3 regions of the Cohnella sp. genome follow, and region 2 is predicted to be linked to each of the others. Evidence: riboswitches for the same ligand, from Rfam matches in the RefSeq annotation. Region 2 holds a riboswitch; each other region holds the start of a gene.
What was found. A riboswitch is a leader RNA that binds a small molecule or an ion and turns the genes downstream of it on or off. The one in region 2 is predicted to bind cyclic di-AMP.
Positions count from the first base shown of each region.

Region 1 (7,570 bases), on a different contig from region 2:
CCGAGAACCAAACCCAATACCGCGGAGGCATTACCGTCGTTCCCGTGTATCTGGCCAAGGGACTCGAATTCGACGCCGTGCTCGTCGCGGATGCCGACGACCGCCGCTATGCGGCCGCGCCGCAGGACGCCAAGCTTCTGTATGTCGCCTGTACGCGCGCGCTTCACCGTCTCACGCTGATGTATCTCGGGCTGCCAAGCCCGCTGATCGCGGAAGCTTAAACGAGACGATAGACCCTCGCTTCGTAAGGAGCAAGCCGGAGATCGCGCAGGTTGCGGTCTCCCGACTCTCCGCTGATCAGCAGCAGCTCAGCCGAAGAATAAACGACGGAGTCCGGCAGCCTGCTTTCGGCCGCTTCGGCGGACAGGTTGGCAATCACGAGCAGCCTGTCTTCCCCTAGCGTTCTCGTATAGGCATAGATCTGCTTGTGCTCCGGCAGAATCAGGTCGTACGCGCCGTATACCGCCGACGGATTGTTTTTGCGCAGCGCGATCAGCTTCCGGTAATGATGATAGATCGAGTCCGGCTCCTTCAGCTCTTTCTCGACGTTGATCTCCTTATAGTTAGGGTTAACCTTCAGCCAAGGCGTGCCGGTCGTGAAGCCCGCTTGGTCGAGATCGTTCCACTGCATCGGCGTCCGGGAATTGTCGCGGCCGTTTTTCCAGATGACCCGCATGATCTCTTCGTGGGTTTTGCCATTTTCGAGCTCGGTGCGGTACAGGTTTTTGCTGGCTACGTCGTTGTAGTCGTCGATCGAAGGGAATTGGACGTTGGTCATCCCGATCTCCTGGCCCTGGTAGATGAACGGAGTCCCCTGCATGAGAAAATACATCGTCGCGAACGCTTTCGCCGACTGCTCCCAGTAGGTTTGGTCGTCTCCCCACGTCGATACCGATCTTGGCTGATCGTGATTTTCCAGGAACAGCGCGTTCCAGCCGACTCCTTCGAGCCCCTTCTGCCAGCGGGTGAGCGTCTTCTTGAGCGCCGGGATATCCACGGAACCGTCCGCCGTCTTCTGCCACAGCCCCATATGCTCGAATTGGAAAATCATATTAAACGCGCCCCGCTGTTCTCCGACCCACAGCTCCGCGTCATCCACCGTCACCCCGCTCGCTTCTCCGACGGTCATGACGTCGTACTTGTCGAACGTCTCGCTCTTCATCTCCTGCAGGAAAACGTGAATGCCCTCGCGATTCATATGGCCTTCGAAGGAAGGCACATAGCGCAGTTGGTCCGGATTCGGCATGTCCGGGAAGCCCGGAATCTTCTTAATATGGGAGATGGCGTCCACGCGGAAGCCGTCGATGCCCTTATCCAGCCACCAGTTGACCATCGCGTACAGATCTTGGCGGACTTGCGGGTTCTCCCAATTCAAATCCGGCTGTTTGGTAGAAAATACGTGCATGTAATATTGCTCAGTTGCCTCGTCGTACTCCCACGCTGAGCCGCTGAAAATACTCTCCCAGTTGTTCGGCTCCGCCCCGTTCTTCCCGTCGGACCAAATATAATAGTCTCTCTTCGGATTGTCCCGGCTCGAACGCGATTCGATAAACCACGGATGCTCGTCGGACGTATGGTTGATGACCAGATCCAGGATCAATTTCATCCCGCGGGAATGAACCTCTGCCAGCAAACGGTCGAAATCGGCCATCGTGCCGAACTCGTCCATAATGTCCTGATAATCGGAAATATCGTACCCGTTGTCGTCGTTGGGAGACTTGTAGATCGGACAGATCCAGAGCACGTCGACGCCGAGTTCCTTCAAATAATCGAGCTTCGAGATGACGCCCGGCAAATCCCCGATGCCGTCACCGTTGTCGTCCATAAAGCTGCGGGGATAAATTTGATAGGCGACCGCCTCTTTCCACCATTTTCCGTTCATGATGCCAACTCCTCGATTCTCATTTTGCGCAAACGTTTGCACTCTTCCTTCATATTAAAAGATTTGCGAAATCCCTGTCAACTACAATTCATAGTAGCTTGGCCCGAAACTCCAGATATAATCCGCGGACAACCTACATATATATCTCGTAGATGCTTGTCAACGGGAGGGTTATCCGTATGCCTAAGCGCCGTTCGCTGCGAATGCTGCTATTCGTCGCCGCCGCTGCCGTACTTGTCATGTCCGTCCGATTCGGGTTTGCCGACGCTTGGGTCGATCAATACGCCCTGCCCGCGTCTTCCTTGTCCGATCTTCCCGCCGCCGGCCCGCCCGCGGCAGAAGCCAAGTCCGAGCCCAATCCCGGGCCCGACGTTCCGCAGAAACCGCAAGCCGTCGTCCTCAGCAATCGCGTAACGGAATACCACATCTCCGTCTCGCTCGACGAGAACAGCGGAACCCTGCTGGGAGAGCAGGTCGTTACCTGGAAAAATCCCGGGCGCAAAGCGGTCTCCGAGATGTACCTTCATCTATATCCGAACGCTTTCGCGCCCGGCAGTACGTTCCTCCGCGAATCGGGAGGTAAGCTCAGGGGAGACAAAATGAAAGAAGGCGGCTACGGCGGGATGGAGCTTACCTCTCTGACCACTGAGGAAGGGGAAACGCTTCTGCCCAGAGTCCATTACGTGCAGCCGGACGACGGCAACCGCAACGACCGCACGCTGGCGGCTTTCCGGCTACCCGAACCGGTCAATCCTGGGGAATCCGTCACCTTGCGCATGAAGTTCAACGTTCTGCTGCCCGAAATCTTCGCTCGCATGGGCAAATCCGGCAACTTCGTCATGGCCGGCCAATGGTTTCCCAAAATTCCCGTCTACGAGACGTCCGGAATGAGGGGGCGCGCCTCCGAGGGCTGGAATCTGCACCAATACCACGGAGATTCCGAATTTTATTCGGACTTCGGCATCTACAGCGTTCGCATCGAGGTTCCGGACGGTTATAAAGTAGCGGCTACCGGCTTCCTTACGAAAACCCCGGCCGTCTCCGGCGGGCGCAAGAGCTTCCAGTTCTATGCCGACGACGTGCACGATTTCGCCTGGTCGGCTTCTCCGGACTTCGTGTACGTGGAGGATTCGTTCTCTTCGCCCGGAATTCCCGGAGTTCGGATCAAGCTCTATTTGGACCCGCTCCATCAGCACTTGAAAGACCGCTACATGCACGCTGCCAAGTCCGCGTTAGCCAAGCTGGGACAGTGGTACGGAGAATATCCCTATTCCACTCTCTCCGTCGTCGTCCCTCCGGCAAGCGGCAACGGTGCCGGCGGCATGGAATATCCGACGCTCGTCACCGGAGCGTCGGCCCGGGACGACAATCCCGGCTATGAGCTGGAACGAACGCTCGTCCACGAGATCGCCCACCAATACTGGTACGGGCTCGTCGCTTCCAACGAATTCGAAGAAGCCTGGTTGGACGAAGGCTTTACGTCCTACACCGAAGATAAGCTGATGGCCAGCATTTACGGCGTACTGCCCAATCTGCCGATCGAGGCCAGCTATATGACCCATCCCGAGCCGCTGAGCCTCTCCTCCTGGAAGTTCAGCTCCTCGGACGGATACGCCGAGAACGTCTACCTGCGGGGCAAGCTCGTGCTCTTCGCGCTGGAGAAGCAAGTCGGGGACAAAACGATGAGCAAGATCATGCGAACCTATTTTCAGAAGTACAAGTTCAAGCATCCTTCTTTCTCGGACTTCCAGAAAGTCGTGGAGACGGTGACGAAGGAGAAATGGACCGACTTCTTCCGGGCTTACGTGCAGCGCGGCGAAATGGCGGATTTCTCGGTGGAAACGATTCAGACGAGAAAGACGGACACCGGCTACGAGAGCATCGTCTTGCTTCGGCGCAACGGGGGCAGCCCGGAAGCGGTATCGGTATGGCTGCAGTTCCAGGACGGCCAGTCGGTACGCAAGCGCTGGGACGGCGTTCAGCCCCACGTTCAGCTCAAGCTGGAGTCGGCCTCCCCGCTGCTCTACGCGACGATCGATCCCGGCAACCATATCGTGCTCGACAATCGCAAGTACAACAATTATCTCAAAGCCGAAGTACCGCCCGAACAGCGCTCCCGGTATGCAACCGGAATAACCCAGATTATAGAAGGTCTGTTCGGATCATTGGCCTGGTGAGGTGAGGGAAGAAAATGCGCGAAAGACTAAAAATGGGATGGGACATGACCGTCAGGCATAAATATGTATTGGTTCTCCTGTTCCTGTACCGTCTGCTGTGGGGATTTTTCCTGTACCGGTTCGTCGATTCGGTCGTAACGCCCGTACTCGCGCGTTATCCCGACGAACATCCGAATTCCGACGCCGCCCATCTGTTCCTGATCGAGGCCCAGTTCCGCCTGCTGAAAACCGATCTCGTCGACGACGTGCTCTGGGTGCTCGGCGGACTGCTTCTCCTGAGGATGGTGCTAACCCCCCTGATCAATGCCGGACTGTTTTACTCCTTCCGCCACTCCGCCGAGGAGGAAGGAACGCGGGTATTGTCCGGGGTGCGACGGGCATGGAAGCCGGTCACCCTGCTCTACTGGATGGAGAACGCGCTCCTCCTGCTTCCCGCCGCATGGCTGCTGCCGATGGCCAAGGACCGCTTTTTCTCCGAGCCTTCGCTGACGAATTGGCTCCTCGACCTGCTCCCTTACGCGGCCTCATGGCTGCTGTACGGACTCGCCGTACATCTGGTCTGCCAATTCATGCAGTTCGGAGCGGCTGCGCGGGAAGGTATCGTCAGAAGTTTGGGGTTGGCGTTTCGCCGGGCCTTCCCCCTGCTGGGCATTACGCTCGTCATGCTCGGCATCGGACTTGCGGTGTCCGCCGCAGCCTGGGCAATCTCCTTGCTCTGGTCGGGTTTCCTCGCCGTGACGCTGCATCAAGCTTTTCACTTCGTGCGCTCCCTGCTGAAGCTGTGGACTTCCGCATCCCAGTTTCACGTATGGCGAGACGCGAAATCGTAGGCTTATCACGTCCCGACAATCGACAATATTCTTCCCGGGACATTCCCCGGTTGCGCCGCTTGCCGGCCGCAGCCGGGGTTTGGCGTTATTATCGGCGGGATACATTCGGGACGAAAGGAGGGGTATCCGAGCCTAATGGCCGTCCCTAGATTAAGGAATTCTAATATAGAAGATGCAGGAAATTCGTCAGGATAACCGAATATATAAAGCTAAAGAAATCATAAAATGCCGAGTTCCCGTGAATCGGGGAACGGGGGAACCATCTTTTCGGGTGAGTTGGCTTTGCTTCAAAGAAGCCATAGGGGACCTTCTACCGAACCCTTAAGCTAACCTCGTAGGCATTGGAAGGAGTCGCCGGTTTTGCGTAAAGTTTCAGTCTTCTTGTTTGGCCTTGCTTTGCTCTTGGCATTCCAGGTCGGCAGCGTATTCGCGGATTCGAAGCTCGACAAAGCGATCGCTCCGCTGATCGGATCGGATTACAAGTACGGCGGAACGACACCGAAGGGATTTGACTGCTCCGGCTTTACCGGATACGTGTTCAATGAACTCGGAATCGACCTGCCCCGCTCTTCGCGGGACATGTACAGCTGGGAGAAGAGCAAGAAGATCTCCGACGACGATTTGCGCGCTGGGGACCTCGTATTCTTCAATACGAGCGGCAGCGGCGTCTCTCACGTCGGAATCTACATCGGCAAGAACAAGTTCGCCCACGCCGCTTCCAAGGGCGTGACGATTACCTCCCTCGACGACAATTATTACGCCAAGCGTTATCTTGGAGCTCGCCGAATTCTCAGCGACGAGACCTACGAGAAAATCGCAACGGAGATCGAAGCCGAGGAAGTCGCTAAGCAATAATTCTTTTATATGACAAAGGCCCGCCTATAGCGGGCCTTTGTTCCTTTAAGTAGTGCCTTAGACTACTGGACAGAACTTTTTTTCTTCTGCAGGCTCGTCACCTCTTCGGGGGTCAGCTCCGTCGCTTTCGCGATCATGCCTACATCCAAGCCCATTTTCAGCAAATTGCGGGCAACCTTGATTTTGGCCTTTTTTTCGCCTTTCTTCATCGCTTCCGGAATATACGTTTTGAACATTCGGCGTACCTCCTCTTCCGTTTGTTTATATTCACCGTAATGTCGGTATAAGTAGTTCAGGATGTTCCCCAGCACCTGCAAGATCCGGTCCATGTCGCCGATTGGCAGCAGCCGCTGCTGATGCAGGTCCCGGATGACGTCCAGCGTCTCCCCGATCGTCTCCTTCAGGCGCGCAAACTCCTGCGCAAACAGCTGCCGCTTCTCATCGTCCGTGCGCGTGCTTGCTGCGATCATTTGATCGAGCTTCAGCTTCTCCTTCTTGCGCCGATCCGTTACCTTCATTATACACCACATCCCCTCTCCGACGACTTCCGCACACGCGAAAAAAAGCACGCCCCGAGCGCCTTCTGGCGCTTATCGGAGTGTGCTTCACTCGCCGTTTATCCTTTGCATTCATTATGCCAAACATACGTTCTTGTGCATAGCACCTTTATTCGACATCGCTCGCGAACTTCTCATGATAATTTTCCGACATACAGCAGGCTTTTACTTCAACCCTGTCGAAAAATGTATAAACGAATTTTCGAACAGGGAGAGAGGATGCTTTGTTTCTTCGTAAAATCGCAACCCGTGCAGCCGCAGTCGTCCTGCTACTATTCGTCTCTTTCGTTTCCGCTTCCGAGGCTTACGGAGAATCCCCGCCGGCCGCCCCTGCCATCGGGACTGAGCCGGCCAACGAACCGGTCAGCCAGAATTCATCCGTCGCGACGCCCGGAAGTGTCGTCAAAATCGTGGATGTCACCAATCTGCGGAGCGGACCGGGGTTGGATTATGAGATTGTAGGCAAAGCCGTGCCTGGAGTTACGCTGCCGATCGTCAATACGGAAGGAGATTGGTACGTCGTGCCGCTTCCGAGCGGGGATCGCGCTTACGTCGCCAGTTGGGTGGTCGAGACCGAAAATCCTCTTCGCTACGTCGTTTTCGTGGACACGACCAATTTGCGCAGCGGACCGGGACTGGACTACGACATCGTAGGCAAGGCCGCCCCGGGAGATACTTTGCCGATCGCCGCGGTCGAGGGAGATTGGTATCTCGTTTCGCTTGCAGACGGAAATCGGGCCTACGTAGCTAATTGGGTCGTCAAGACGAATCTCGATGAAGGCGACGTGCCGAAAGTATACATCTACCACACCCATAACCGGGAATCTTGGAAAAACGTCGCGCGCAACGCCAAAGGCTCCTCCGTCGACGATCCCGAAATCAACATTACCCTGGTAGGCGGACATTTGGGAGAAATGCTGAACAAGTCGGGAATCCGTTCTTTGGTGGAAACCACGGATTTTGCCGAGAGACTGAGAGTTCAGAAGCTGGGCTTCTCGCAATCCTACGCGGAATCTCGCAAAGCCATTTCCAAAGCCAAGAAGGCTAATCCTTCACTGGCCTATTTCTTCGATATTCACAGAGACGCGGACGTTCCGCGCAAAAATACGACGATCGCAATCAAAGGCAAAAACTACGCACGCATCCTGTTCGTTATCGGCACTGCCCATCCGAACCACGCCGCCAACCAGAAGCTGGCCGAAGAGCTGAACAAGCGGCTGAACAAGAAATATCCCGGCCTGTCCCGCGGCGTCATCTCCAAGAGCGCCC
Region 1 is NZ_JBEPYQ010000008.1:8,867-16,436, forward strand. It holds gene ACESLM_RS03960 (HelD family protein) at 1-221, shown strand, start outside; gene ACESLM_RS03965 (glycoside hydrolase family 13 protein) at 218-1,882, opposite strand; gene ACESLM_RS03970 (M1 family metallopeptidase) at 2,062-4,059, shown strand; gene ACESLM_RS03975 (hypothetical protein) at 4,074-4,889, shown strand; cyclic di-AMP (ydaO/yuaA leader) riboswitch at 5,106-5,245, shown strand; gene ACESLM_RS03980 (C40 family peptidase) at 5,250-5,744, shown strand; gene ACESLM_RS03985 (hypothetical protein) at 5,807-6,262, opposite strand; gene spoIIP (stage II sporulation protein P) at 6,526-7,570, shown strand, end outside.
Region 1: linked by a shared signal. The riboswitch ahead of ACESLM_RS03980 (C40 family peptidase) and the one ahead of ACESLM_RS17925 (KamA family radical SAM protein) in region 2 are both predicted to bind cyclic di-AMP.

Region 2 (7,570 bases):
GTATAGTAGCCGATCATCTTCTCTTTGATCGAGCTCAGAAGCTCGCTGTCCACTCTCGGGTATACGGCTCTGCGCGGCGCTTCCAGGGAGTCGCTTCCCCCTTCGACCATGTAGCGATAGAAGCTCCGCTCCCAGGCCGGCCGGTCGAGCCTGTAGCCGACTTTCTCCGCGACGATCGCTCCGGATGCGTCCAGCACGGCATTCGTCGGCGGACGATTCGCCAGCTTCTCGACCCGGTTCGTAAGCTCCGATAATTTAACGTCGTTAACGATAGGCAGTCCCGGTAAAGGAAATTCATAGTCCGAGCGGCGAACGACGGCGATCTCCCTTCCGTCGGAAGTCACCGTAAGTTGATCCGGCAACGATACCGTTTGCGCGAGCATCAGCATGCCGACGATCCATTTCCAAGCCAAGTCGATCCCTCGATTCGATGAAGTCAACGATTCACGCTCGTCTGCGCCGGACTGCGCGTTCTTCATTACGTTGCGCGAAACTCGCCGGCCTTATGCCACATAATCATTCCATCGTTCGCCGAAAATAACGATAGACTCGGACACGGACCAGAAAGGAAGAAACAGGATGACCCGACTAATGCGGCTGCAGGCATGGCGCCGGATCGGCGCAATCTTAACCGCCGCGCTTGGTCTGGCGTGCGTCTGCGGCTTGCCGGCGTTAGCCAGGGCTCCGACAGCCCCTGAGCGGCCTCGGATAGAGATGTCCGTGCGCGCCAGTCAAGCCGCCGACATGTTCAGCGAGCTGTCGATCGACAGTCCGGCGCTCGCTGCGCGGATCGCCCGGGCGGAGCGCCTGCCGGCGGAACGCGCGGACTGCTATACGGACATGGAAGTCGCGATTCGGGATGCCCAAGGACGAAACAAACGGTACCGCCTGGAACGAAAGGGCAATCTGTGGGACGAAGCGGCGCAGCAGATGCTGCGGCTCTCCCCCGATGCGTCGCAACGACTGCTCGCTTACGCGGAGACGCTGCGATGGAGGCATTATGGGGAGCTCATGGACTGGAACGAAGCCCGGAACGTCGTTACGCGCAAAAGCCTGTTCACCATTGTCGATCTGGAGAGCGGGCTCAGCTTTCGCGTGCAGCGACGCGCCGGCAGCGATCATGCCGACGTGCAGCCGGTCTCGCGGGAAGATTCGAAAGTCATGAAGCAGATTTACGGGGGCAAGTGGAGCTGGCAGCGCAGAGCGATCGTCGTCTCCAAAGACGGCGCGCGAATAGCCGCTTCCATGAATGGCATGCCCCACGGAGGGGATGGCATTCCGGATAACGGCTTTAACGGCCACTTCTGCGTGCATTTCCTCGGCAGCAGCTCTCACCGCTCCAACACGCCCGACCCTGCGCATCAGCTGATGGTGCACAAGGCAAGCGGGAGCCTGCGCAGCTACTTCAATTCCGCCTCTCCGCAAGTGCTGGCGGCCAGCTTCGTCGAAGCGCTGAACCAGAAGGACGGCGAGATGCTGCGGCTGATCTGGTCCGATGCGTCCGCCGACCGCATCGAAGCGATGGATCGGCTGATCGGACGATTGGAATCGATCTACGTCAAGCGAACCCGCACCGCGGAACACGACGACGTTCAAGATGACAAGCTGTCGGCTGCGGTCGCGCTCCCCCTGCTCGTTCGCTTGCAGGATCGGGGAACGCTCCATGGCGAGCTGCGTTTCGAGTTCGCTCGAAGCTCCCCGCATTTGCCGTGGCGAATCGTCGAAGTCGCCTCCGATCATTCCAGCTTGATTCCGTAAAGCTTGCCGTCTCGCGAAGCGACGACCGCATAATCGCCGAACACCGCCGGGGACGCTTCGATGTTGGCGCCGAGCGCCAAGCTTCCGCGAACTCGGCCGTCCCTGGCCGAGACGACGGAGACGACCCCGCCGGAATCGGCTTGAAGCAGATGGGCGTTGCCCTGCGAATCGTAGACGTCGGTCGGAGACGACCAGGCGTAGCGCTTCATCGGCAGCCGCCACGCTTCTTTGCCGGTCTTTTTGTCCAAGGCGACCATCAGACCGGCGCCGAGCGTCCCGTAGCGCGCGATCGTGAACACGACGAGATCGGAGATGTTCCCTTTGCCAACGACGGGGGTCGCAAGCACGCCGCCGTTCACGGGGTGATCCCCTCCGACGATGGAGAGGCATTCGTATTTCGCCTGCCAGACGACTTGACCGGTCAGGCCGTTTATTTTGCGCAAGTAGGCGTAGCCTTTGTTCCCCTGCTTGTCGACCTCAGTCCCCGTATACAAGTACGGAACATCGTTCTCGGCCTCGACGACGATCGTCGCATCCGTGTCGTCCAGCGGCGGAAGCGCCCAGACCGGCTCGTTCGTCCGCACGTTCATCGCCAGCAGGCTGCCTCCGTTATCGGCAAAATAGGCGAAGTCCCCGTAAGCGGCGACGGAATTTTCGATGCCCTGGTAGGCGTTCGCGCTTATCTTATAACGGAATTTGCTGACGATCGGCTTGATCGACAGCGTCTTCCGCTGCGGATCGAACGACGTATTGAGCTTCACGCGGTAAAACAATCCGTTCTCCCCGCCCACGGTCAGCGTATCGTCCAACCGGTTGAACAAAGCCGAACCGTCGAACGCGCCCCATCTCCGGTAAGCAAACGAATCGATGCCGTTTACGCGGAGCAGCCTTGTCTGATCGATCAGGCTGTACAGGTTGAATCCGATCGTTCCGTTCTCGGGAATGCCCTCTCCCACGTACAACAGCGGATAACCTCTCGCATCGACGGACACGCTGCCTTTGATCGGATTGCCGACTTTGATCGGGTTTCTCGTCTCCTCGCCCGTCTCCAGCTCCAGGAAATAGACGTAACCGTCCAAGGAAGCGTAGATCACTTCCGTAAAATCCGGCTTGGAGCGAAACTTCGCCTTTACGTTCATCGCCTGCAGCACTTCCGGCTTCCATCTGACGATCGCCGGCTGTCCCGTCCAACCCGCGCCGCCGCCCCATGAGCTGCTTTTCGTCTTTTTCTCCCAGACGACCTTGGGCCGGTACGTCCGCATCTCCGCGGTGCCGTAGGACGGAGCGTTCCTTGCTCCCCCGCCGCGAAACCCGAGCACTCCCTCGATCTCCGTGTACGCTTCGGGAAAAGGTTGGGAGCCTGCCTGCTTGCCGCTCCATTGCCCGGAGCGAACGCCCGCCGCGTCCGCGATTCCTTGCGCCGCGAGCAGGATGATCAGCATGAATACGACCGTTTTGCTCCCCTTCGACACGCCCATCCATTCCTCCATATATTGGAATGAATAGATTTTACCTTCCTGCGGGCAAGAAGCATGTCAAACGGTCGACGGGAAACCGCGGAACCTTTGTCGCTTTGGGTTGCATTCGAGCGGAACGCGCGAAAAAAAACCGGCCCGCAAGCTGCCGGGGAGCGACCGTTGTCGTCGCCCGGCTTGCGGGTCGGCCCTTCGCAGGGCGGATCTGTTCAGAACGGCCCGAAGGCTCGCTTCGGCGCGTCCGTCAGCTCGGAACCTCCGCTCTTCTCTCCCGCTTGCGCGGGACGTCCGGGAGCTCGTTCACGGATACGACTTCCTTCGTCCGCTTCGCCGGCTTCTTCCAATAGCGCTCGCTTCCCGGAAGATCGTCGAACCAAGAGGCGTCGTCGGGGCAATCCAGCATCATGAACTTGCCGTAATTGCCGTCTCGGGACTGGTGGTACTTCAGGTAGGCTTTGCCGTTCTCGATCGCCAAAATTTCGATTTTCCCGGACGTATGGCTCATCGACAGGCGCACCCTTTTCCCCAGACCGGAAGTGCGCGCCTTCGCCTTCTCCACGATGTCGTACACCCGGGCCAGCGGCAGCACGAAATCGTTGTTGCCCGCCACCGGACGATTGATGAAGAAATAGTAGGGCGTCACGCCCGCCCAGCTCAGCCGGTCGAGCAGCTCGCCAAGCACCTCGGGATCGTCGTTGATGCCTCTGAGCACCGGAGTCTGGTTGACCACGATCGCGCCGGCGTCGTGCAGCGCCTGGAAGCCGCGCACCGCTTCGGGCGTAATCTCGCGCGGATGGTTGATATGGGCCATGACGTAGATTCGCTTGTTCGCGTCGGAAAACTCGCGAATCGTCTCCAGCAGCTCCTCGTCCTCGTAGATCCGCATCGGGTTGAAGACGGGAATTTTCGAACCGAGCCGGATAATCTTCACATGCTCGATTTCGCGCAATCTATGCAAAATGGCGCGCAGTTTAGGCGTGGCGAGAATGAGACTGTCGCCTCCGGTCAGCAGGACGTTGCTGATCTCGGGATGGTTCGCGATGTATTGCAAGCCCGGTTCGATGTCCGAGGTCGCCTCCTTGACGTCGTTGCGGAACAACCGCTTGCGAAAGCAATATCGGCAGTAAGCCCCGCACACCTCGGAGACGATCAGCAGCGCGGTCGACGAATACTTGTGCTGGCAGCCTTTGACGACGTAGTTCGTATCCTCGTCCGAAGCGTCCCAGCGTCCGTACTCCTCCAGCTCTCCCTCGTTCGGGATGACCAGCTTGCGAATCGGATCGTGCGGATCGTCCCAATCGATCAGATTCAAATAATACTCGTTCACCCGAAACACGAATTTCTCGGTGATTTTCTTCAGCTTCTCACGTTGTTCCTCGGGGATGCGAGAGATTTTTCCGATATCGGTGATATACTTTGGTTGCGGCATTCGGCCTTCCTCCTCCAGGTATATTCAGTCGAATTCGAGAACGAATCCGTTCCAAGCCCCGCTATACCCCCTTTCGTCTCAAGACAAAAATAAACCCCGTCCGCGGCAGACCATCTCCTGCTGCGTACAAGGGCCGAAAAAGACAGAAAAAGACCCTTAGCGGGTCAAAAGAATGAGCAACTTATGACCCATCCAGTGCAAACGAGGTTAGCTGACGGGCTCGGGATAGATGGTTCCCTACATTCTCGCTGAATGATTCGCCCCAAAAACTTGGTTCCCCCGCTTTCCGGAAGTTTCCGGAAACTAAGCTTAAATTCACTATAATTTAATCCCTCCACCCTGTCAACCTTTGATAGCGCCCGGGTTTCGACGATTTGTACGACGGGATTCGCGTCGGTTACAATGGAAGAAAGAAGGAGGAACATTCATGCACAGCGCTCGCAAACTATCGGACGGAATTAAAGGGCTGATCGACCGGAAGTTCGTTCTGTTTCTGTTCGTCATTCTGCTCATCGGCCTGAACATCTTCATTCTGGAGAAAATCTCGTACATCTTCCATCCGTTTATCGTCGTTCTGGAGACCGTATTTCTGCCGTTCCTGCTGACCGGAGTCGCCTATTATTTGCTCAATCCGATCGTCGACTTCCTGGAACACCGGAAAGTTAAACGCGTATACTCCATCTTCGGACTTTATCTCGTTATTCTGACCGTGCTTACGCTCATCATCATGAAGGTCGTTCCCTTGCTCAGCGAGCAAATCGCCAGTCTGATCTCGCAGTTCCCTACATACACGCACAATGCGCAGCAGAAATTCGAGGAACTGATCGGCAACGAGTACTTCAACGAGCTACAGAGCATGCTCGGCATCGACACGGCCAGGCTGGCCGACGAGTTCTCCTCGCGCGTATCGACGATTCTGAGCAACGCCTGGTCCGGAATCGGCGGAGTGGTAGGCAAAATCACCGAGACGGTACTGGCGATCATTACGGTGCCGTTCGTCCTGTTCTACCTGCTCAAGGACCGCAAGAAGCTTGTCCCGTTCGTGCTCGGCTTCGTGCCGACCCGCCTGAGAGGCCGATCCTTCGGCGTCATGCTGGAGATGAACCACCAGATCAGTTCGTACATCCGCGGACAAATCATCGTCAGCGCCTGCATCGGCGTGCTTCTCTATATCGGTTATCTCATTATCGGCCTCGACTACTCCCTCGTGCTTGCGGTCATCGCCGCCTGTACGAGCATCGTGCCCTATCTCGGGCCTGCGATCGCGATTACGCCGGCGCTCATCGTCGCCATGATGACCTCCCCGATCATGCTGATCAAAATGATCGTCATCTGGACGATCGTGCAGCTGATCGAAGGCAAGTTCATCTCGCCGCAAATTATGGGCAAGACGATGCGCGTCCATCCGATCACGATCATCTTCGTCATAATCGCGGCCGGCAACCTGTTCGGCATGATCGGCATCATTCTCGCCGTTCCGGGCTACGCGATTCTGAAGGTCATCTCGACCCATCTGTTCCGCTGGTTCAAGGGGCGCACGGGGCTGTACGATGCGGCTTCTCCCGCTCCTGATCCCGATCTTGCGACGCCTGCCGAACTTGCCCAGCCTGCCGCTCCAGCCTCGCGAGGACCGACCGATTCGGCGGAATAACCGCTTCGGAGCCGCTCGTAGCCAATACTGGCATTCAGGCTTCTCTTATAAGCGATTTCGTTTTTAAGGGGCTGTCCCATAAGCCAATCAAGTTGCTGTGAAAGCTAATCGATGATAAAGGTGCAAGGGGTATGTACCTCCTTCCGATGCTATACGCTTCTGAAACCTGAATGGGTAAACCCGTGATAAGGTGGTTTCAGGAGCGTATGAGGCATTCTCCAGGAGGTACATACCCCTACTTTGTCTATCGATCATCTCAAGCAACTCTGCTTATGGAACAGCCCCTTGCCTTATCGCTTATTTAGACGATATCGCAATCGACTCAAGCATGCTGATACTGAGCCTGATGAAGCCGGCTGTAGATGCCGCCGGACGCGATCAGGTCCTGATGGCTGCCCTGCTCGGCGATGCCGTTCTCATCGACGACGATGATGCGGTCGGCGTTCTTGATCGTCGCCAGCCGGTGCGCGATGACGAGCGTCGTGCGGCCGACGGACAGCTCGGACAGCGACTGCTGGATCGCGGCTTCGGTCTCGGTGTCGAGCGCCGACGTCGCTTCGTCGAGGATGAGGATCGGCGGGTTCTTCAGGAACATCCGCGCGATCGCCATCCGCTGCTTCTGGCCGCCGGACAGCTTGACGCCGCGCTCGCCGATGATCGTGTTCATTCCTTCCGGAAGCTGCTTGATCATGTCCTCAAGCGAGGCCCGTCTGGCCGCCTCCCAGATCTGCTCGTCGGTCGCCTTCAGATCGCCGTAAGCGATATTCTCGCGGATCGAGCCTGAGAACAGGAAGACGTCCTGCTGCACGATGCCGATGTTGCGGCGCAGCGACTTCAGCGTCAGATTGCGGATGTCCATGCCGTCGACGGTAATGCTTCCCCCCGTGACGTCGTAGAATCGCGGCAGCAGGCTGCAGATCGTCGTCTTGCCGGCGCCCGAAGGTCCGACGAATGCAATCGTCTCCCCCGCGCGGATGGACAGGTCGACTCCCTTGAACACGTCCCGCCCTTCCTCGTAGCCGAACGACACGTTCTCGAAGCGGATGTCGCCGCGCAGCGTATCGACCTCTACCGCGTCCTTGCCATCCACGATGTCCGGCTCCGTGTCGATGACCTCGACGTAGCGCTTAAAGCCGGCAATTCCTTTCGGATAACTCTCGATCACGGCATTGATCTTCTCGATCGGCCGGAAGAAAATGTTAGACAGCAACAGAAACGCCATAAATTCCCCAAGCTCGATCCGGCCGTCGATGAAAA
Region 2 is NZ_JBEPYQ010000055.1:5,049-12,618, reverse strand. It holds gene ACESLM_RS17940 (VanW family protein) at 1-413, opposite strand, end outside; gene ACESLM_RS17935 (hypothetical protein) at 580-1,758, shown strand; gene ACESLM_RS17930 (outer membrane protein assembly factor BamB family protein) at 1,737-3,236, opposite strand; gene ACESLM_RS17925 (KamA family radical SAM protein) at 3,478-4,662, opposite strand; cyclic di-AMP (ydaO/yuaA leader) riboswitch at 4,844-4,982, opposite strand; gene ACESLM_RS17920 (AI-2E family transporter) at 5,090-6,313, shown strand; gene ACESLM_RS17915 (ABC transporter ATP-binding protein) at 6,636-7,570, opposite strand, start outside.

Region 3 (7,570 bases), on a different contig from region 2:
GCCGACCGTGTCGGCGATCGTCTGGCGCAGTCCGTATTTTTTCGGAACCTCGAAATCCGTGATCGTACAAGGGTCGTAACCGCCTACCTGAATCGCATTAACGACGTATTTCGCTCCGCGAAGCGCCTCTTTGCGGTCGCTGTAGGACTTAATGACGCAGCTGCTTCCGGATGTCTTTTTGATGTTATTGAGAATGTTTTCGGAATCCTTCAGACGAACCGGATCGATGTCGAACAGAGCGATCTCGAAGCCTTGCAGCGCAGGCGTGTGCATAACGTCCCCGAGCACGTTTTTGGCGAAAACCGTACTTCCCGCGCCGATAAAAGTAATTTTGGACAAGTTCATAACCTCCGGCTGATTAAAATGATTGGCTACTCTCAATGTAAAGCAAGCGCACTCATAAGAGTATGGAGGCATCGCGCATTTATATGGACATTTGTCGTTTGTTTGCTATAGTGGGAGAAAAGGAAACAGGCAGGTGGACGCGATGAATCCGGATCACGACGAGTACGTCCTCGGCATGAACCCCTCCCCCTCCGGCGGCGAGTTGGCCGTTCTCTTCAGCGGGGAAGGCCAGCCGGTCCCACTGCACAAAATGGGACCCGCCGTTCACGACTACTATTTGATCCACACCGTTCTGTCCGGGCACGGGGATTTTACAATCGGCGGAATCGGATACCGCTGCGGCGCGGGGGACTCTTTCGCCATCTTTCCGGGGGAGCTGTTCTCGTACCAGGCCGACGAGCACGCGCCTTGGCGGTACGCCTGGTTCGCCTTCAACGGCCCCGGCGCGGCCGCGGCCATGGACGCAATCGGCGTTACTCCCGAATCCCCCGTCGTCTCCGGCAGCCTGAATCCGCATCTCCGCAACGCCTATGAGCAGCTCCGCCGCTGCTTCGAGGCTTCGCTCGGCGCGGAACTGTCCAACCTGGAAGCCGAAGGCTGGCTTCGCCTCCTGCTGCACCAGCTCGGTGCCGCCCGCGCCAAGAAGCGGTTCTCTGTCTCCGCAGGCGGCGCAGCGACGACGGATTCGGATCACGTCGTGAAGCAGGCTTTGCAGTATTTGACGCTGCAATATGCCCAACCAATCTCCGTCTCGGGCATGTCGGCAATGCTCGGCTACCATCGCACCCACCTGTGCAAGCTGTTCAAACAGTCGACCGGCATGTCGCCGATGCAGTATCTGCTGCAGATGCGCATGCAGCGGGCCGAGCTGCTGCTTGCCTCGGACATGACGATCGAGCAGGTCGCTTCGTCCGTCGGTTACGGCGATGCGCTTTATTTCTCCAAGAAGTTCCGCTTGTGGAGCGGCCTCTCTCCTTCGGAATACCGCAGGGTGCTTCGTAAGGTTCCGGTCGGAGCGGGCGAGGAGAGGAGGGGTTAGCTCAATGTTGTCAGCGTACTATGCTCGGCTTGGACAGCACCGAGGCACTTTTTTGGCCTTGGCCGCGCGGCTTGGACAGCACCGAGGCACTTTTTTGGCCTTGGCCGCGCGGCTTGGACAGCGCCGAGGCACTTTTTTGGCCTTGGCCGCGCGGCTTGGGCAGCGCCGAGGCACTTTTTTGGCCTTGGCCGCGCGGCTTGGACAGCGCCGAGGCACTTTTTTGGCCTTGGCCGCGCGGCTTGGACAGCGCCGAGGCACTTTTTTGGCCTTGGCCTCGCAGTCTCGGTCCCGTCAAGGCTCAACCTATTCGCCAGGACCGGGGGCGACAAATTTTAACCTGACAACATTGCCCTCCTCCCCCCGGGGTTAGCTCGTTCAAACCATTAACGCGGCATATTAATGTAATATAAAGTTACATTAAACCCCTTATTCAAATATAATGTAATATAACTTGACATTAAATTGACTTTGAGTTACAGTTATAACACGCTTAGTTTTCGGCGCTCGTCGTCGAAAAGCGGGGGAACCACTTTTGGGGCGAATCGTTCGCATATGAACGTAGGGAGACCATCTTCCCGAGTCCGTCAGCTAACCTCGTCTGCGGAAGATGGGTCTATATTTTGCTTCTTCAGTTTCTTTCGGAAGCCGGGCCCTGAGAAAGGGGCCCTTTTTGCCGTTTTCTCTTTCCGGATGGACCATCCGGAACATTCTATCGGGCGCGGAAAGCGCGAAAGGAGACTGTTCATGATCAAAGCCATTATTTTCGACTTCGACGGAACAATCATCGATACGGAGACCGCCTGGTACCGGGCGTTCCGCGAAGCGTACCGCTCCCACGGCGTCGAGCTGACGCTGGAGCAATATTCGCAATGCATCGGCACGAGCTTGCACGCTTTTAATCCCTATGAATATCTCATGACCGACCTTGGCCTGCCGATCGACAAGGCGGCTTTCCGCCGGTCCGTTCACGACAAGCACGCCGAACTAATGGAGCAGGAAACGGTGCGTCCGGGAGTTCTCGGCTATCTGGAGTCGGCCAGAGCGCTCGGAATTAAAATCGGCCTCGCTTCGAGCTCCTCCGAGCATTGGGTTCGCACTCATCTGGATCGCCTGAAGCTGACCGACTATTTCGAGTGCATTCGCACTTCCGATCACGTTAGCAAAGTGAAGCCCAATCCCGAGCTGTACTTGCAAGCGATGAGCATCCTCGGTGTTCGCGGCGAAGAGACGATCTCGGTGGAAGATTCCCCCAACGGAGCCAAAGCTGCGATCGCCGCAGGAACGGTGTGCGTCGTCGTTCCGAATGTGCTGACCGAAACGCTGGGCTTCCCGAAATCTCCTTACCGGGCCAGCTCGCTTGCGGAGCTGGACTTCCGCCATCTAGCCGGCCGTTCGGAAGCGTCTTGAGATCGACGACGCCAGTCGGGGGTGTGGCATGCGCGAGGGTTCGAGCCCGCTATCGCTAAGTCGAGGCTTGATACCGCGCGGGGGTGAGGCTTGCTGCTTTGAGGCACTTTTTTGGCCTTCGTCGCGTTGCGCGGAGTTGAGGTTCGCTGCTTCAGGGCATTCTTTTGGCCTTCGTCGCGACTCGCGGGGTTGAGGTTCGCTGATCCGAGGCACTTTTTTTGGCCTCGTCGCGTTGCGCGGGATTGAAGCTCGCTGCCTCAGGTCGCTGTATTTGCCCTCGTCGCGCTGCACGAGGTTGAGGTTCGCTGCGGTCGCGCCGCACGGGGCTGAAAACTGCAACGAACACGAAGCAGCACCACCATCGCCCCTTCTGCGCCATTAATTTTCTGATTAATCAGAAAATTAATGGCGATAGCTCCCAACGAAAATCCAAGCGGTCTTTTCTAACGAACGATCGAGCATACACGGAAGAGCAACATTCATCACGCGAAGAGGAGGAACGGATTATGAAAGCCGTACAGTTCGGAGCAGGAAATATCGGAAGAGGATTTATCGGACTGATGCTGTCCCGTTCGGGCTATGAAGTGTGCTTCGCCGCCCGCAACGCCGGCCAGGTCAAAGCCCTGCAGCTAAAGGAGCAGTACACCGTCACCTACGCCGGAGAGCCGGAGCGCAGCACTCTTGTAAGCGACGTGACCGCCGTCAGCCTCAAAGACCGGGATGCCGTCATCAGACGGGTCGCGGAAGCGGATGTGATTACGACGGCGGTCGGGGCGTCCGCGCTTCCCGAGATCGCGGAGCCGATTGCCCGGGGAATCGAAGCGCGCCTGGCAGAGAGGCCCCGCCCCTTGCTTGTGATCGCATGCGAGAACGCGATGAACGGAAGCGCCTTGCTGCGCAAATGGATCATGCGCCATCTGGCGCCGGAATGGAAGCCGCTCGCGGACAGCATGCTCGTCTGCCCGAACGCGGCCGTAGACCGCATCGTCCCTCCGCAGCAGCACGCCGACCCGCTCGCCGTCAAAGTCGAGCCCTACTGCGAATGGATTATCGAGCGCGTCCCTTCGCTCGATCTCTTCCCCGTCATCGAAGGCGCCCAATACGTCGACTCGCTCGAGCCGTACGTCGAGAGAAAGCTGTTTACCGTCAATACAGGGCATTCCGTCGCCGCTTATTACGGATACCGGCAAGGCTACCGGACAATCCAGGAATCGATGCGCGACCCGGAGCTGCGGCGAAGCGTCGAGCGGACGCTGGAGGAGACGTCCCGGCTGCTCGTCTCCAAACACGGCTTCAGCCAGGCTGAACACAGCCAATACGTACGCGGCACGCTGCGCAGATTCGAGAACGCCGCCATCGTCGACAAGATCGCCCGCGTCGGACGTTCTCCGCTTCGCAAGCTTTCCAGCAACGAAAGGCTGGTGCGTCCGGCGCTGCAAGCCTTCGACAACGGTATTCCGGTTCCGCATCTCGCATCCGCCATGGCCTCTGCGCTGCTGTACGACGATGACGGGGATCTCGAGGCGGTCATTCTGCAAACTTCCATTCGCCAGAGAGGCGTCGGACACGTCATCCGCAAGCATATGGGAATCCCCGAAGATCACGCCCTCCACCAGGATATCCTACTCCGCTACCATCGCTTCAAAGCGGCATCCCCGGCCCGCTCCGCCCCTACGCCGTAAATTTTCCGACGCGGACAGCTTGACACAAATCGATTACAACTGTAATCTACCCTTGTAGACTACAGTTGTAATCTTTGGCGTATTCATCGCCGGCGATGAACGAACGGAGGAACCGACATGCCCGAATCCCCACCCATTTCGGACGCGGAATGGGATATTATGCGAATCGCATGGCAAACGTCGCCATTAACGGCCGCCGACATCATTTCCCGCTTAAGCGGGACGAAATCGTGGAAGCCGAAGACGGTGAAGACGCTCATCGGCAGACTTGTTCAGAAGGGAGCTCTCGGCTTCCGCAAGGACGGGCGGGAGTACGCTTACTTCCCGCTCGTCAACGAAGAGGAATGCGTTCGCGAAGCAAGCCGCTCCTTCCTCGACCGAATTTACGGAGGCGCGCTTAAACCGATGATGGTGCACTTCCTGGAATCCGGCAAGCTCTCTCCCGACGATATCAAGGAGTTGAAAGACCTGCTCCGGGAAAAGGAGAAATGACGATGGAGCTTGCGATCCGAATATTCGGGCAAGCGCTCGTCGGCTCGGCGGAAGCCGCCGTCCTCGCGCTGTTGCTCGCGGCGGCGCTGCGACTGTGGCGCAGGACGCTGTCCCCAGGCTGGAAGTACGCCCTGTGGTTCCTGCTGCTCGCGAAGCTGCTGATCCCGCTGCTGCCCGGAGACGTAGGAAACCAACTGAGATGGCTGCCCGTGCCCGATACGCTGGAAACGCGCTTGCCGGTCTTCGACGCGATTCAATCTCGCGCCGAAAACCTCTCGGCCGCCGCAGCAGCGGAAGCTTCAGAGGGGACAAGCGGCGTAGCCGTATTCGAAGGAGAAGAGGCAGCTTCACAACCCGCGAGCTCCAATAGGGCTCCGGACAACCTTCTTCTTCGAATCGCTGCGGCCGTGTGGCTATCCGGCATCGCTCTGGCGCTGCTGTTTCCGCTCGCCGGACATCTTGCCATGTCCCGGGCGCTACGGCGAGAGCCCGGCCTGACCGTCCCCCGCGAGCTGGAAAAAATGTTCGCGCGAATCCGCGCGGACAGCGGCATCCGCCCCGGCGTTCAGCTTCGCTTGACCCGTCTCGTGTCCGGACCGGCACTGTTCGGCATTTTCTCCCCGGTCGTGCTGATTCCGCGGGATTTGGCCGGACGTCTGGCCGAAGCCGAATGGGAATGCATCTTCAGACATGAGCTGGCCCATTACCGGAGAAAGGATATTTGGGTCAACTTGCTGGCGTATTCGCTCGTCTCCGCGCATTGGTTTAATCCGCTGGCGTGGTACGGGCTGAGGAGAATGCGCATCGATCAGGAAAGCGCCTGCGACGCGAACGTGCTGAATGCCATTGCCTCCAAGGAAACCTATGCGTCCTGCATGATCAAGCTGCTGGAAATCGGAGCCGCGCGGAAAGTCGCGTTATCGGGAGTCGGTTTCTTCGGAAGCAAAAAACTGATCGCAAGGAGAATCGTGATGATCCGAGACTACAAACCAGCTCGAAAGAAAGCCTTATATACCGGGGCCGCCGTCTTCATTCTGGCCGGAGCTTTACTGCTGCCGTCCGCTCTCGCGGCGGACAAGGGCGAGCCGCAGCCCGCTCAAGCCGTTGAAACGAACCACGATAGCGCAAAGGAAATTCAATTGCGGCTCACGATGCCGGAAGACGCGAAAATCAGCTCGCGCTACGGCTACCGCATCCATCCGACCACATCCGAAAAATCGCTGCACGACGGCATCGATATCGCCGGCAAAGCCGGATCGGATATTTTCGCGGCCGGCGCGGGCACAGTCGTGCAGTCCGAATACGACTCTGCCAAAGGCTTGACGGTGAAGATCGAGCACGGCGAAGCGTGGGTCACCGAATACCGGCACCTGGACAAGCTCGCGGTCGAAGCCGGAGACGAAGTGAAGTCCGGCGATTTGATCGGACAGATGGGCAGCACCGGGGAATCCACCGGTCCCCATCTACATTACTCGACGCTTAAAGAAGGAGAATACGTCGATCCCTTATCCGTAACCGTAATCGGAACCGAAGCGAAATGACAAAGAAGGAGTTGCCCCGTCAAGGGACAACTCCTTCTCTCGTTTCCATGCGGGTCAGAACGGGGGCGGGTTCGCGCCTCTTCTCCATGCTGATCCAGACGAGCCCCGCCGCCATGCAGACGGCTCCGACGATCTGCCAGCCCGAGATCGACTCGTCGAAGAAGAGCAGCCCGGCAATGACGGCCGCCGCGGGCACGACGTAGCGGAAGAAGTTGGCGCGAGCCGCGCCGATCTTGAACATGCTGGCGTTCCAGACAACGAACGCGACGACCGTGCAGACGATCACGTTATAAGCGATCGCCGCGTAATGTCCCGCTCCCAGACCGCTCCAATCCACCTTGCCCCAGCCGCCCAGCGTAAACGGGATCATGAACAAGCTGCCGAACAGAATAAACCAGGCGCTTACGCGCAAGGAAGAGTAACGCTTCATCAGCGACATGCAGCTCAAGTTAAACAGCGCGCCGACCACGCTGACTCCGAACGCAAGCAAATTGCCGATCATATGGTCGGAAGACAAGTCGAAGCCTTCCTTGCCGCCCAGAATGATGAAGGTAACGCCGACGATCGCGGCCGCCCCTCCGACCGCCAAACGTCGGGTAAAGCTCTCCTTCACGAACAAAGGCGCGAACAAGGCGGCGAAGATCGGCCACGGAGCCACGTTCAGCAAGGACGCGTTCGCCAGCGTCGTGTATTTGATCGAATACATAACCGCGATCTCCAAGCCGGTCACCCCGACCAGCCCGATCCCCGCAAGCTGAAGCACGGCTTTCCACGGCAGGCCGATGCTGCCTTCCTTCCATTTCAACAGCAGAAAAAAACACGGAACGGCCAATCCGAACCGCAAAAAGGCAAAAAGCGCCGGATCGAACGTCTCCATCGCGCTCCGTGAAACGCCGAAATTCGCTCCCCATATCACGGATACCGCAACGAGCCCGGCATAATACTTCCATTTCCTGTCCATCTGGTGATGTCTCGTCTCCGTTCTCACGCCAAGGCGACATGATGCGCAAGCGAGGCGGCCGAATTCGCCGCCTCTCTCATTCCGCATCGATTGTACCACATCC
Region 3 is NZ_JBEPYQ010000003.1:87,328-94,897, reverse strand. It holds gene melA (alpha-glucosidase/alpha-galactosidase) at 1-339, opposite strand, end outside; gene ACESLM_RS01775 (AraC family transcriptional regulator) at 488-1,384, shown strand; gene ACESLM_RS01770 (hypothetical protein) at 1,395-1,679, opposite strand; cyclic di-AMP (ydaO/yuaA leader) riboswitch at 1,862-2,003, shown strand; gene ACESLM_RS01765 (HAD family hydrolase) at 2,129-2,791, shown strand; gene ACESLM_RS01760 (mannitol-1-phosphate 5-dehydrogenase) at 3,298-4,473, shown strand; gene ACESLM_RS01755 (BlaI/MecI/CopY family transcriptional regulator) at 4,591-4,965, shown strand; gene ACESLM_RS01750 (M56 family metallopeptidase) at 4,968-6,506, shown strand; gene ACESLM_RS01745 (DMT family transporter) at 6,526-7,467, opposite strand.
Region 3: linked by a shared signal. The riboswitch ahead of ACESLM_RS01765 (HAD family hydrolase) and the one ahead of ACESLM_RS17925 (KamA family radical SAM protein) in region 2 are both predicted to bind cyclic di-AMP.